DNA from 2 places in the Xanthomonas sp. CFBP 8152 genome. Region 2 is predicted to be linked to the other one. Evidence: predicted binding sites of a transcription regulator. Region 2 holds the regulator's gene; the other holds the start of a gene.
What was found. Region 2 encodes FliA, which starts transcription of late flagellar genes. Its sites were predicted from a motif close to TAAAGTTTNNCNNNCNNNGGCCGATAA; they were not measured.
Positions count from the first base shown of each region.

Region 1: the regulator FliA is predicted to act here: its motif matches at 3,046-3,072, upstream of FHT09_RS10340 (GGDEF domain-containing protein).

Region 1 covers NZ_JACHNO010000002.1:623,945-630,490, reverse strand. The annotation lists gene FHT09_RS10350 (glycoside hydrolase family 5 protein) at 1-1,255, opposite strand, end outside; gene FHT09_RS10345 (SulP family inorganic anion transporter) at 1,466-2,953, shown strand; gene FHT09_RS10340 (GGDEF domain-containing protein) at 3,193-4,173, shown strand; gene FHT09_RS10335 (M28 family metallopeptidase) at 4,476-6,104, shown strand.
Region 2 covers NZ_JACHNO010000005.1:167,149-173,694, forward strand. The annotation lists gene flhF (flagellar biosynthesis protein FlhF) at 1-535, shown strand, start outside; gene FHT09_RS17900 (MinD/ParA family protein) at 522-1,406, shown strand; gene FHT09_RS17905 (RNA polymerase sigma factor FliA) at 1,403-2,167, shown strand; gene cheY (chemotaxis response regulator CheY) at 2,190-2,582, shown strand; gene FHT09_RS17915 (protein phosphatase CheZ) at 2,582-3,208, shown strand; gene FHT09_RS17920 (chemotaxis protein CheA) at 3,211-4,863, shown strand; gene FHT09_RS17925 (XVIPCD domain-containing protein) at 5,117-6,019, opposite strand; gene FHT09_RS17930 (hypothetical protein) at 6,124-6,546, opposite strand, start outside.

The sequences.
Region 1 (6,546 bases), on a different contig from region 2:
TGGCGGTGCCGGTGTTGGTGACCTGCACGCGATTGCAGTAGCCGCCGTTCCACTGGCTGTCCACGCTCACCTTGGTGCTGAAGCTGCCGCCGGGCGTCGGGGTCGGCGTCGGCGTGGGAGTAGGCGTTGGCGCGGTGCTGCTCACCGTGCCCCACAGCGTCCGCAACAGCGCCATCTTGTCTTCGCGCACGCTGGTCCAGTCGTCGCGCAGGATGCCGCCGGTGTCGCCGCTGTTGGGGTTCCACGACCAGTAGAAGCCCTCGTTGATGCCCTTGCTGCGCAGATACTTCACCAGCGCGTCCTGCCAGACCTTGTCGCGGGCATCGCCTTCGCCATACTTGCCGCCGAATTCGCCCAGCAGCAGCGCATGCGTGCCGGCGAACTGACCGAAGTGACGGTCCCAGATCGCAGGCATGTTGTTGGGGAAGTTGCTGTCGTTGAAGTACGACTGCGCGTACACGTCCGGTCCGTACACATGCGGTGCCAGCAGCAGGCGGTTGGCCGGAATGTTCAGCGGCGTGCAGGCCAGCGGCTGCAGATTGCCGCCCCAGAAGATGCCGCCATTGGTTGAGCAGACCGGATTGTCGGTGATGCCTTCCACCGCGATGATCCATTTCGGCGCCACCGCCAGCACTGCGGCCGAGCCGCGCTCGGCGGCCTTGTTCCAATCGGTGGCCGCGTTGCCGGTGCCCCAGGTGGCTGCACCGTGCGGCTCGTTCTTCAAATCCAGGCCGATCACGCTGGGCACGTTCCTGTAGCGGTTGGCGACAAAGCGCAGATCCTCCAGCCACTGCGCTTCGGAGTACGAGCCGGTGTACCAGAGCTCGGAAATGGCAGCGCAATCGGGGGTGTGGTGATCCAGCAGCACATACATGCCGCGCGCGTTGAATTCGTTGATCACCTTGTCCAGGATCTGCAGCGAACTCAGGCCCTGCAGGTCGGCATTGAGGCTGTAATCGATGCTGGTCGGCATCGTGCTGCTGCGCAGGGTGGCCGGACAGAATGGCAGACGCACGGCGTTGAAGCCCAGGCCCTGCATCTGGTTGATCATGTCCTTCCAGTTGCGTGCCCACAGGCCGTGCATGACATGGTTGCCGGTCTCGAAGCCGAACACATTGACGCCCTTGAGCTGGACCACCTTGCCGCTGTCGTCGACGACCTTGTTGTTGCTGATGGAATAGCTGAAGGCCGGTGCGGCGGCGAGCGCCAGTGCCGTGGCCAGCGCGAGCGTACTTGCAGTCCTGAAGATAGACATGGTGGTCTCCCTAGCGAACCCGGCTCGACACCCGAACCCGGTGAGGGGGGCATCTTGGTCCGCGGCTGCATCGTCTGGCGTGATCCGGACCACAGAAAGGCGCATTGCCGCACCGGTCACACGCCGGCTGCGGGCCGGGTCGCTTTCGCGCACACTATCGCCGTTGTCGCCTGTCCGCAGCTGTCCTTTCTGTCCCCGGAGTGTCTTCCAATGTCCTTGCTGCGTGCCGAACTGGCGCAATGGCGCGCCTCGCCTGCGCGCGAACTGATGGCCGGCGCAGTCGCCACGTTTGCGCTGATTCCCGAAGTGATCGCCTTTGCGTTCGTGGCCGGCGTCGACCCGCAAGTGGGGCTGTTCGCGTCGTTCGTGATCGGGATCGTCATCGCGTTTTTTGGCGGACGTCCGGCGATGATTTCCGCTGCGGCCGGGTCGGTGGCCCTGGTGGCCGCACCGCTGGTGGCCGCACACGGGCTGCCCTATCTGTTGGCGGCCGGGCTGCTGGCCGGTGCGGTGCAGATCCTGTTCGGTCTGTTGCGGCTGGGCGTGCTGATGCGCTTTGTCAGCAGCTCGGTGCGCACCGGCTTCGTCAACGCGTTGGCGGTGCTGATCTTCGCCGCGCAGCTGCCGCATCTGCAGCACGCCAGCCTGGCCACCTGGAGCATGTTGGCGTTGGGTTTGCTCATCATCTACGGCCTGCCGCGTCTGCCGCTGCCGGGCGTGTCGGCGATTCCTTCGCCGCTGCTGTGCATCCTGGTGCTGACGGTGCTGGGCTCGGCGTTGCATCTGCCGCTGGAGACGGTGGCCGACCTGGGCAAGCTGCCTAGCGCGCTGCCGGTCCTGCAATGGCCCGCGGTGCCGCTGACGCTGGAGACCCTGCGCATCATCGCCTTGCCGGCGCTGGCCATTGCGATGGTGGGGCTGCTCGAGTCGCTGATGACCGCACGCGTGGTCGACGAACTCACCGACACCCCGAGCAACAAGAACCGCGAGTGCACCGGGCTGGGTCTGGCCAACACCGCTGCCAGTCTGTTCGGTGGCATTGCCGGCTGCGGCATGATCGGGCAGACCGTCGGCAACGTGAAGTACGGCGGACGTGGCCGTCTGTCGACCCTGTTCGCCGGGGCGTTCCTGCTGATCCTGATGGTGCTGCTCAAGCCGTGGGTCTCGCAGGTGCCGGTGGTCGCATTGGTGGCGATCATGGTGATGGTCTCGGCCGAGACCTTCGACTGGCGCTCGCTACGCACCGTGGTCATCCATCCGCGCACCTCCAGCGTGGTGATGCTGGCCACCGTGGCGGTGACCCTGGTCACCCGCAACCTGGCCGCCGGCGTGGCGGTGGGCGTGCTGTTGAGCGGGGTGTTCTTCACCTTCAAGGTGGCCGGGCTGCTGCAGATCACGCACAGCGACGGCGACGATGGCGTGCGCACCTACCACGTGCGCGGTCAGGTGTTCTTCGCCTCGGCCGACGTGTTCATCGACGCCTTCGACGCGCGCCAGGTGCCCGGCCGCGCGGTGGTGATCGATGTCGGTCGCGCGCATTTCTGGGACATCACCGCGGCGGCGGCGCTGGACAAGGTGGTGCAGCGGCTGCGCCATCACGCGCTGGAGGTGCAGGTCAAAGGCCTGAATGCCGGTAGCCGGCGCCTGATGCAGGCGCACGCGCTGGGCGACGATGCGCTGGAGTCTGCACTGCCGTAGGTGCCGTAGGTGCCGTAGGGCGCAGGCCGGTCGCGCGCCTGCACATCCGTGTACGCCGGCTGGCCGTGCGCGGCGCCGGCCGGCAGGCGGACTCAAGTTCGCGGGCGCAGCGCCGATGAACCGGCATCGAGATTGCCGGTAACCCCCGTCGTGATGCCAGTGCGTTACAGCCCGAGAGGTGTGCCCGCGTGCCGTGACCGGCGCTGCGTGCCAGTGTCCGCCCGCGGGATGGTGCGGCAATGACCACGGCACCGTTGCTGGAACGGATGGTGGACCTGACCGCCATTCGCGACGCCGATCTGCTCGACCTCAGCCTGTTGCGGACCATGCGCGAGGTCTGCGCGTCCGAAGAACTGTCGCTGCTGCGCATCGCTCCGGATGGCCGCACCATGGCCGAAACGCGGCTGCGCGAGGATGGCCGGCTGTCGCTGACGGTGGCCGACATCCACGACGCGCAGATGCGCGCGCAACTGGCCGACCTGCACGGGCCGGGCGATGTGGTGCAGCTGCAGCAGGAAGGTCGCGCGCTGCTGGTGTATCCGATGATGGAAGCACGCGGGATCCGCACCTGCCTGCGTGTGGGCGGCACACGCGCACCCGGCGCCGCCGAGCAGGTGATGCTGCAGGGCTTTGCGCGTTTCTTCCAGAACTACCGCAGCCTGCTCGACGATGCCCAGCGCGATGCGTTGACCGGCCTGCGCAATCGCAAGACCTTCGACGACATGATCTTGCGCCTGTTCGCCGGTGGTACCGATGCAGCGGCGAGCGAAGGGGTGTGGCTGGGGATCGTGGACGTCGATCACTTCAAGCGCGTCAACGACACCTTCGGTCACCTGTACGGCGACGAGGTGCTGCTGCTGGTCGCGCAATTGATGCAGCGCTGTTTCCGCCAGGACGATCTGCTGTTCCGCTTCGGCGGCGAAGAGTTCGTGATCGTGTTGCGCGGCGTGGATCGCGACACCGCGGTGAGTCTGTTCGAGCGCTTCCGTCTGGCGGTGGCCGAGCATGTGTTCCCGCAGGTCGGCAAGGTCACCCTCAGCGCCGGCATCGTCGAGCTGACCGACGGCCAGTTGATCAGCCAACTGCTCGACGAGGCCGACAAGGCGCTGTACTGGGCAAAGCAGCACGGCCGCAATCGCGCCGAGGTGTATGCCGAACTGGTGACCAGTGGGCAGATGCAGCAGGCTACCCAGCAGGTCGGCAGCGTCGACCTGTTCTGAGCGGCACTGGCGTTCGTCGGCGGTGCTGCGGTTTAGCTCGCAGCAGCATGTAGCAGTTGGACGGCATCCAGCGCCATGAGGCGCAAGGTGGATGGCATGCCCTGTGGCAGTGCCCACTGCCACAGGGCCATATCGATCGACGCTGCATCGCTGCCGAGGCACGTGGTGTCAGTGCGACGGCATGCATCGGTCGCTGCCGTGCACACCCGATCAGCCCCCGCAGTGGCTACACTCCAGGGCTGTTCGGACACTACCTGGGTGCTGCAGTGAAGCGAGTTGTTACCAAGCGCGTTGTAACGGGAATGCTGGCGATGGCGGTCTCGACCGCACTGATGGCGGCGACGCCGACCTTTGATGGCGCGCGCATCTCGCGCGACGTCAAGGAGCTGGCCTCCGATGCCTACGAAGGGCGTGGCCCGGCCACCGCCGGCGAAGAAAAGACCATTGCCTACCTGAGCAAGCAGTTCGCCGCTGCCGGCCTGCAACCGGGCGGCGATCTGACCGACGGCAAGCGTGCCTGGACCCAGGCGGTGCCGCTGCGCCGTGCCGATATTCTCGGCACGCCGAGCATCACCCTGCAGAACGGCAGCAAGCCGCAGACGCTGGCCCAGGGCAAGCAGATCGCCATCCGCGCCGCGCTGGACGGCTCGTCCAAGGTCGACATTGCCAATGCGCCGCTGGTGTTCGTCGGCTACGGCGTCAAGGCGCCGGAGCGCGACTGGGACGACTTCAAGGGCGTGGATCTGAAGGGCAAGATCGCGGTGGTGCTGATCAACGACCCGGATTTCGAAACCGGCAAGGGCGCCTTCGACGGCGCCGGCATGACCTACTACGGCCGCTGGACCTACAAGTACGAGGAAGGCGCCCGCCAGGGCGCGCTCGGCGTGCTGGTGGTGCACGAAACCGCGCCCGCCTCCTACGGCTGGGACACCGTGGCCAGTTCCAACACCAACACCATGTTCGATGTGGTGCGCGACAATCCGCGTGCCGCGCATCCCACCCTGGAAGGCTGGATCCAGCGCGATCTGGCCGCCGACCTGTTCAAGCAGGCCGGGCTGGATTTCGACGCCTTGAAGAAGCAGGCGCAGACGCGCGGCTTCAAGCCGGTTGAACTCAAGGGGCAGGGGCTGAGCGCCAGCTACCAAGTCAAATCCGATGTGATCACCTCGCACAACGTGGTTGCGCGGCTGCAAGGCAGCAGCCACCCGGATGAAACGCTGATCTACAGCGCGCATTGGGACCACATCGGCGTCGGCAAGCCCGACGCACGCGGCGATACCATCTTCAACGGCGCGCTGGACAACGCCAGCGGCACGGCCGCATTGCTGGAACTGGCGCGCGGCTTTGCCGCCGGCCCCAAGCCGCAGCGCTCGGTGGTGTTTTTGGCCGTCACCGCCGAAGAAAAGGGCCTGCTGGGCTCGGAGTTCTACGCCTCCAAGCCGCTGTACCCGCTGGACACCACCGTGGCGGTGATCAACATGGACGGCATGAATCCGTTCGTGCCGTCGCGCGATTTCGGCATCTACGGCACCGCAAAACTCGAATTGCTCGATCAGCTCAAGACCGTCGCCGGCCAGCGGAAGCTGCGCTACACGCCCGATCCCAAGCCGCAGGCGGGATATTTTTTCCGCTCGGATCATTTCTCCTTCGCCAAGCGCGGCGTGCCGGCGCTGTCGTATGCGGCCGGGCAGGATTGGGAAGTGGGCGGCGTGGCCGCGGGCAAGGCCGCCTCCGACGACTACACTGCCAAGCGCTATCACCAGCAGGGCGATGAGTGGAAGCCGGACTGGACCTTCGCCGGTGCAGCGCGCGATCTGGGTGTGCTGTACGCGCTGGGCCAGCAGCTGGCCGATTCGCGCCAGTGGCCGAACTGGAGCAACGATTCGGAGTTCCGCGCCACCCGCGATGCCAGCGAGGCGGCGCGCAAGTAGGACCGGCTGACACGACGACAGCGCGTCCATCGGCGGCGTCGCTGCTGCCCGAGGCGGCATGTGCCACGTGTGCATGCCGCCTCCGGCCCGCGCAACGTGCCCGGTGCTCGCCAGGTCTGTTCGGCTGCTTCAATGCCGTGAGGTCGCGGTTGTCCTGGCGGGCTAAGGTGCCACGCACGCGTCGTTTGCAGAGCGGTTGATGAGAGGCCCGGCTCTCAAGCCAATGCCAGCACATCGGCGTGCGGCGAGGGCGCCAGAGCGGCGGTTCGCGAGTTGGCTGCAGGGCCCTTGCCCGCCCGCCATCGCAGGACACGCCGTGAATCCGTCCATGGAGGCTCTTACGCGGCATCCATGCTGCGTAAGGTCCCGCGACGGTGGGCGGGCAAGGACCAGGCGAGATGGTCGGTATGCGCAGTGACAAGACAGGGCGTGGCGTGCGTTT
Region 2 (6,546 bases):
CGTGGCCCTGGTCACCACCGACACCCAGCGCGTCGGCGGCCGCGAGCAGCTGCACAGCTACGGCCGTCAGCTCGGCATCGCCGTGCACGAGGCCGACAGCGCCGGGAGCCTGCTGGAACTGCTCGAGCGCCTGCGCGACTACAAGCTGGTGCTGATCGACACCGCCGGCATGGGCCAGCGCGACCGCGCCCTGGCCGCGCAGCTGAACTGGCTGCGCGCCGCGCACCAGGTCACCTCGCTGCTGGTGTTGCCTGCCAACGCGCACTTTTCCGACCTCGACGAGGTCGTGCGCCGCTTCGCCCACGCCAAGCCCCAGGGCGTGGTGCTGACCAAACTTGACGAGACCGGCCGCTTCGGTAGTGCGCTGTCGGTCGTCGTCGATCACCAAATGCCCATCACCTGGGTGACTGACGGACAGCGGGTCCCCGACGACCTGCACCGCGCCAATGCCGCCAGTCTCGTTCTTCGCCTTGAAGATTTGCGGCGCGCTGCCGATAAGCCCTGTACTCCGGAGCACAACCATGCAGTCGCGTGAATACGCCAAGCTGACCAACGCCTTCCCCCTGTCGGCGACCCGTCCCGAGCCCCTGGGCCCGGTGCGCACCATCGCCGTGACCGGCGGCAAGGGCGGCGTGGGGAAAACCAACATCTCCGCCAACCTTGCCGTGGCCTTGGCCGACATGGGCAAGCGCACCCTGCTGCTGGATGCCGACCTGGGCCTGGCCAACCTGGACGTGGTGCTGGGCCTGTCGCCCAAGTACACCCTGGCCGACCTGATCGCCGGCCGCTGCACGCTGGATGAAGTGATCATCGAAGGCCCCGGCGGCGTGCTGGTGGTCCCGGCCGCTTCCGGTCGCCGCCATATGGCCGAACTGGCCCCCGCCCAGCACATCGGCCTGGTCAACGTGTTCTCCGAACTGGAACGCGACCTGGACGTGATGGTCATCGACACCGCCGCCGGCATCACCGACAGCGTGCTGACCTTCTGCCAGGCCGCGCAGGACACCGTGGTGGTGGTCTGCGACGAACCGGCCTCCATCACCGACGCCTACGCGCTGATCAAGGTGCTCTCGCGCGAGCGTGGCGTGGACCGCCTGCAGATCATCGCCAACATGGTGCGCGACCCCAACGAAGGCCGCCTGCTGTACGACAAGCTGTCGCGGGTGTGCGAAAAGTTCCTCGGCGACGTGTCGCTGAACTACCTCGGCCACGTGCCGCAGGACGATTGGTTGCGTCTGTCGGTGCAGCGCCAGCAACCGGTCATCAAGGCCTACCCCGCCAGTCCGTCGGCGCAGGCCATCGCAGAAATCGCTCGCCGTACCTCGCGCTGGCAGGCCCCCACGGTGCCGCGCGGCAATGTCGAGTTCTTCGTCGAACGCATCATCCAACGGGGAGTGGCCGCATGAGCACCGCCACCGCAACAGCCAGCGCGCAGTACCGCGCCGTGCAGCGCAACAACGCCAACGATATCGTCACCCAACACGCCGACCTGGTGCGCCGCATCGCCCACCATCTGGCCGCGCGCCTGCCGGCGAGCGTGGAAGTGGACGATCTGATCCAGGCCGGCATGATCGGCCTGATCGAAGCCTCGCGCAGTTACGACTCAGAGCAGGGCGCCTCGTTCGAGACCTATGCCTCGATCCGCATCCGTGGCTCGATGATCGACGAGATCCGCCGGGGCGACTGGGTACCGCGGTCGGTGCACCGTCGCGCACGCGACGCTGCCGCTGCCGTCCGCAAGATCGAACAGCACACCGGCCGCGCCGCCGCTGCCACCGAAGTGGCCGCCGCGATGGAAATACCGCTGCCCGATTACCTGCGTCTGATGGAAGATGCCGCCCGCGGCCAGGTGCTGAGCCTGGAGTCGCGGATCGAGGATCATGGCGAGCTGGACACCACCGCCAAGGGTGGCCCCAATCCGCAGCAGATGATGGAGCGTGGCGAATTCGGCCGCGAGCTGGGCAAGGCGATCGGCCAGTTGCCCGAGCGCGAGCAGCTGGTGCTGTCGCTCTACTACGAACAGGAATTGAACCTGAAAGAAATCGGCGCCGTGCTCGGTGTCAGCGAATCGCGCGTCTGCCAGATCCATGGCCAGGCGGTGGTACGTCTGCGCGGCCGCCTCAAGGTCTTCGAACTGGCCGACGCCGGTGTCGAAATTGACGAATAATTTTTCGTGTTAGGAGCTTGATGTGAACAAGAACATGCGGATTTTGATCGTGGACGACTTCTCGACGATGCGACGCATCGTCAAGAATCTGTTGGGCGATCTTGGCTTCACCAATACCGCAGAGGCCGAAGACGGCAACAGCGCGTTGGCTGCGTTGCGGTCCGGCCCGTTCGATTTCGTGGTCACCGACTGGAACATGCCTGGCATGACCGGCATCGACCTGCTGCGCAACATCCGCGCCGACGCCAAGCTCAAGCACCTGCCGGTGATGATGGTGACTGCCGAAGCCAAGCGCGAGCAGATCATCGAAGCGGCCCAGTGCGGCGTGAACGGCTACATCATCAAGCCGTTCACCGCGCAGACGCTGGAAGAGAAACTGGGCAAGGTATTCGAACGTCTGGCGGCGACCGCCTGATGAACGTCACCGTGGACACCAATGCCGAACGCGCCGCGTTGATCGACCGCCTGCAGGGCGCGCTCGATGCACTGGAAAGCGGTGACGAAGCTGCGTGGAAGCGCGAGGTCGACCACCTCGCCGCCCTGCGCACGCGCCCGATGATGCAGGGCCTGAGCCGGCTCGCGCGCGAACTCGGTCAGGCGCTGGGCGAGTTGCCCACCGTGCCCGAAGAGGCCGGCGAGCTGGACGATGCCTGCTCGCGCCTGGACCACGTGGTGGAAATGACCGAGAAGGCCAGCCATCGCACGCTGGATCTGGTCGAGGAATGCCGTGAGCTGGCCAACCAGCTACGCGACGGCGGTCTGAATCAGGACCAGGGCGCGCTGATGGACAAGATGCGCCACAACCTGACCGAGCTGTCGCTGGCGCAGAGCTACCAGGACCTGAGTGGGCAGATCATCCGGCGCGTGGCCGGCATCGTCCGGCGCGTGCACGAGGGTTTCGGTGCGCTCGGCCTGCCGCCGAAGAATCCAGAGCCGAAGAAAGACGACGGCGGTCTTGCCGGTCCTGCAGTCAAGGGCCTGGACCGTCACGCGGTGTCGCAGGACGACGCCGATGACCTGCTGTCCGGATTGGGGCTGTAACCATGAGTGCTGTTCCAGACGATATTGCTGCCGATTTCATCGTCGAGGCCCAGGAAATCCTGGATCGCCTCGGCGAACAGCTGGTGTCGCTGGAGCAGGCACCGGACGAAGCCGATCAGCTCAATGCGGTATTCCGCGGCTTTCACACGCTCAAGGGCGGCGCCGGCTTTCTGGCGATCAAGCCCATGGTCGAGCTCTGCCACGCCGCCGAGGAAACCCTGGGCATGGCGCGCTCCGGCCAGGCAGTGTTGCAGGCGCATCACTTCGATGCCGCGCAGCAGTCGCTGGATTACCTGCAGGCCATGCTGGATGCAATGGGCTCGGGCGAAGCCGTGCCGCATGCACCGGCCTCGCTGATTGCGCAGTTCGATGCCAAGAGCGGCCCGCCGGCGGTCAAGGCCGCGCCCAAGGCCGCCGCCGCAGCGCCCGCACCCGACGACGCACATGGCGCCGCTGCGCCCGGCGCCAAGGCCGCGCCCAAGGCGGCGGCCAAGGGAGCCGACGCCGAGCAGACCGTGCGCGTGGACACCAAGCGCCTGGATGCCATCGTCAACCTGATCGGCGAACTGGTGCTGTCGCGCAATCGCCTCAAGACCCTGCGCACCCGCCTGCGCGACGAGGAACTCGACCGCGCGGTCAGCACGCTGGACATCGCCACCGCACGCCTGCAGACCGCGGTGATGCGCACCCGCATGCAGCCGGTCAGCAAGGTGTTTGCGCGCTTCCCCAAGGTGGCCCGCGATGTCGCGCGCACGCTGTCCAAGGAAGTGGAGCTGGAACTGATCGGCGCCGAGACGGAACTGGACCGCAACCTGGTCGAGGCCCTGGCCGACCCGCTGGTGCACCTGGTGCGCAACGCCATCGACCACGGCATCGAATCGCCGGCCCTGCGCGAAGCCACCGGCAAGCCGCGCAGCGGCCATGTGCGGCTGTCTGCGCAGCAGGAAGGCGACTACGTCAGCATCGAGATCCAGGACGACGGCGCCGGCATCGACCCCGAACGCCTGCGCGAGATCGCCCGCAACAAGGGCCTGATCGACGCCGAAGCCGCCGCCCGCCTGAGCACCGACGAGTGCCTGCATCTGATCTTCATGCCGGGCTTCTCGACCAAGGCCGAGGTCACCGACATCTCCGGCCGTGGCGTGGGCATGGACGTGGTGCAATCGCGCATCCGCGAACTCAGCGGGCAGATCCAGATCCAGTCCGAGCTGGGCCGCGGCAGCCGCTTCATGATCCGCGTGCCGCTGACCCTGGCGATCCTGCCGACCCTGCTGGTGCAGGCCGGCGAAGCGGTCTATGCCTTGCCGCTGGCCCGCGTGGTCGAGGTGCTGCACGCCCCGCAGACGTCGCTGGGCTGGTTCGACGGCCGCGCCGTGCTGGACCGCCGCTCGCATACCCTGCCGCTGATCGACCTGCGTCGCTGGCTGGGCGTGCCTGCCGAACAACCGCCGCTACTGACCGTGGTGCTGCTGCAGGCCGGCGAAACCCGTTTCGGCCTGGTGGTGGACCAGGTCCGCGGCCGCGAGGAAGTGGTGATCAAGCCCCTGCCCCGTGCCCTGCGCGGCCTGCCCGGCTACGCCGGCGCCACCCTGATCGGCGATGGCCGCATGGCGCTGATCCTGGATGTGGATGGACTGCGTTCCAGCGATCAGTGAGTTTGGGGATTCGGGATTCGGGATTCGGGATTGGGAGAATCGGGAATCGGGAATCGGGAATCGTCAAGACGATCCTGGTTGCCTGATCTAACGACAACGGCCGCGTACTGCGGCCGTTGTCGTTTCACTACCAGCATCGCTGCCGATCTATGCCGCTACGCGCGCAGGCATGGGCGCGATGGTTTGGCGACGGCCAGGCTGCCGTGGAAGTGAATCTGGAACCGTCATTTCAGAACCGTTACTTCACTAGCCCTCACACCATCCGGTGTTGAGGCGCAATCGACTGCTCTCGCTGTTGCTCCTGCTGCTGGGATTGCTGTTGGCGCTGAGTTTCGCCCAAGGCCTGTAGTTGCCCCAAGGATTGCTCGACGGACTGCGCAATCGCATCACTTGTCTTCATATGCGCCATCTTGTGAGCGGGATCGTTCAACGCACCTTCCACAACGAAGACGTTCTCGCCCTGGCGCACGGACTTGGTGTTCTCGCTCAGCACGACATGATCGATTCGCGACAGCCCGTTCTCTTTGGCTAAATACGCGCTGCTTGCTGCCAGCCGTGCGCTGTTGTCGTCATACTCGCGGCCGAGACCTTGCTCAAGGCGGCGAACGGCTTCTTCTGCTTGGTGATGCAGCGGATCTGTTGGCAGCACTCTCGCAAGCTGTGTTACTTCCTGTAGTGGAGATACCTGCTCACCGGGCGGCTGCGCCTCACCAATCACCTTCTGCCAAAGTTCCTGCTTGGGCTTGGGATTGTTGTGCTCCTTATTCAACTCACTTTTAGGCACAGGAGCAGGAATGCTCTTGATATCATCTACGTTTTCTACGGGTCTGATATCCCCCTCAAAGCCTTTATCAACTCCATCTTTTGTCTTCCGGTACAGTCCAGCGTGATTGAGCGCATCCCACGTGAAGTCGATACAACTGTTTTTAACACCGTGATATTCCATATTGAACCCGTGCTTAGCAGGGGCCGCGCCGAAGGCCCCCAACTTGTCATACTGGGCCTTATCAATCTCCATCGTGCGTGAGTAATACGGTTTTTGATAGGTGTCGACGTCATTGAACGAAGGTTTTCCCGGCCCGCTAGCCTCACCATGCTTGATGGGCGAGAACCCATAACTTTTGACAGTCGTTCCGTCGTCAATCGAGTAGTACATATGGCCGCCGAAGGATGTGCCTCCGGTCATCAACGGCGTACCTGCGGCAGCGACGTAGACAGTGACTGCATAGCGCTTTTCATGATCATCCATGCTCATTCCCCTCACTTTCCTTTGTAGGTGTAAGCGACAAGAAGTTGAGCATTAGCCGCAACCAGCGCCTCGGCGTTCTGATCAAAGCGCAGTTTGAGCCGATAACGGCCTGGCTGGACAGCATTGCTATAGCCGAACGCCAACTCCCTGGACGCGGTCTGTTCAGTAGACAAACCGGCGTCCTGCAGCGTCGTACCGTCCGCATCAAAAGCGAACAGACCAGGAGCCATACCATCAGCTGACAAGGGAATGGACGCCTGCTGACCTACTCCCACACGCTGACTACGCTGCAATTCCACGGAGACCGGACCGGATGGTTCAATACGCTCCAAGTGGAGCTCGGCCGAAACACCAGCGCTAATCAGCCTGTCAGCACTTTGGGAGACGGCAGTTGGATCGACACCGGTGATCCGCACACCGATGAAAACGGGAGG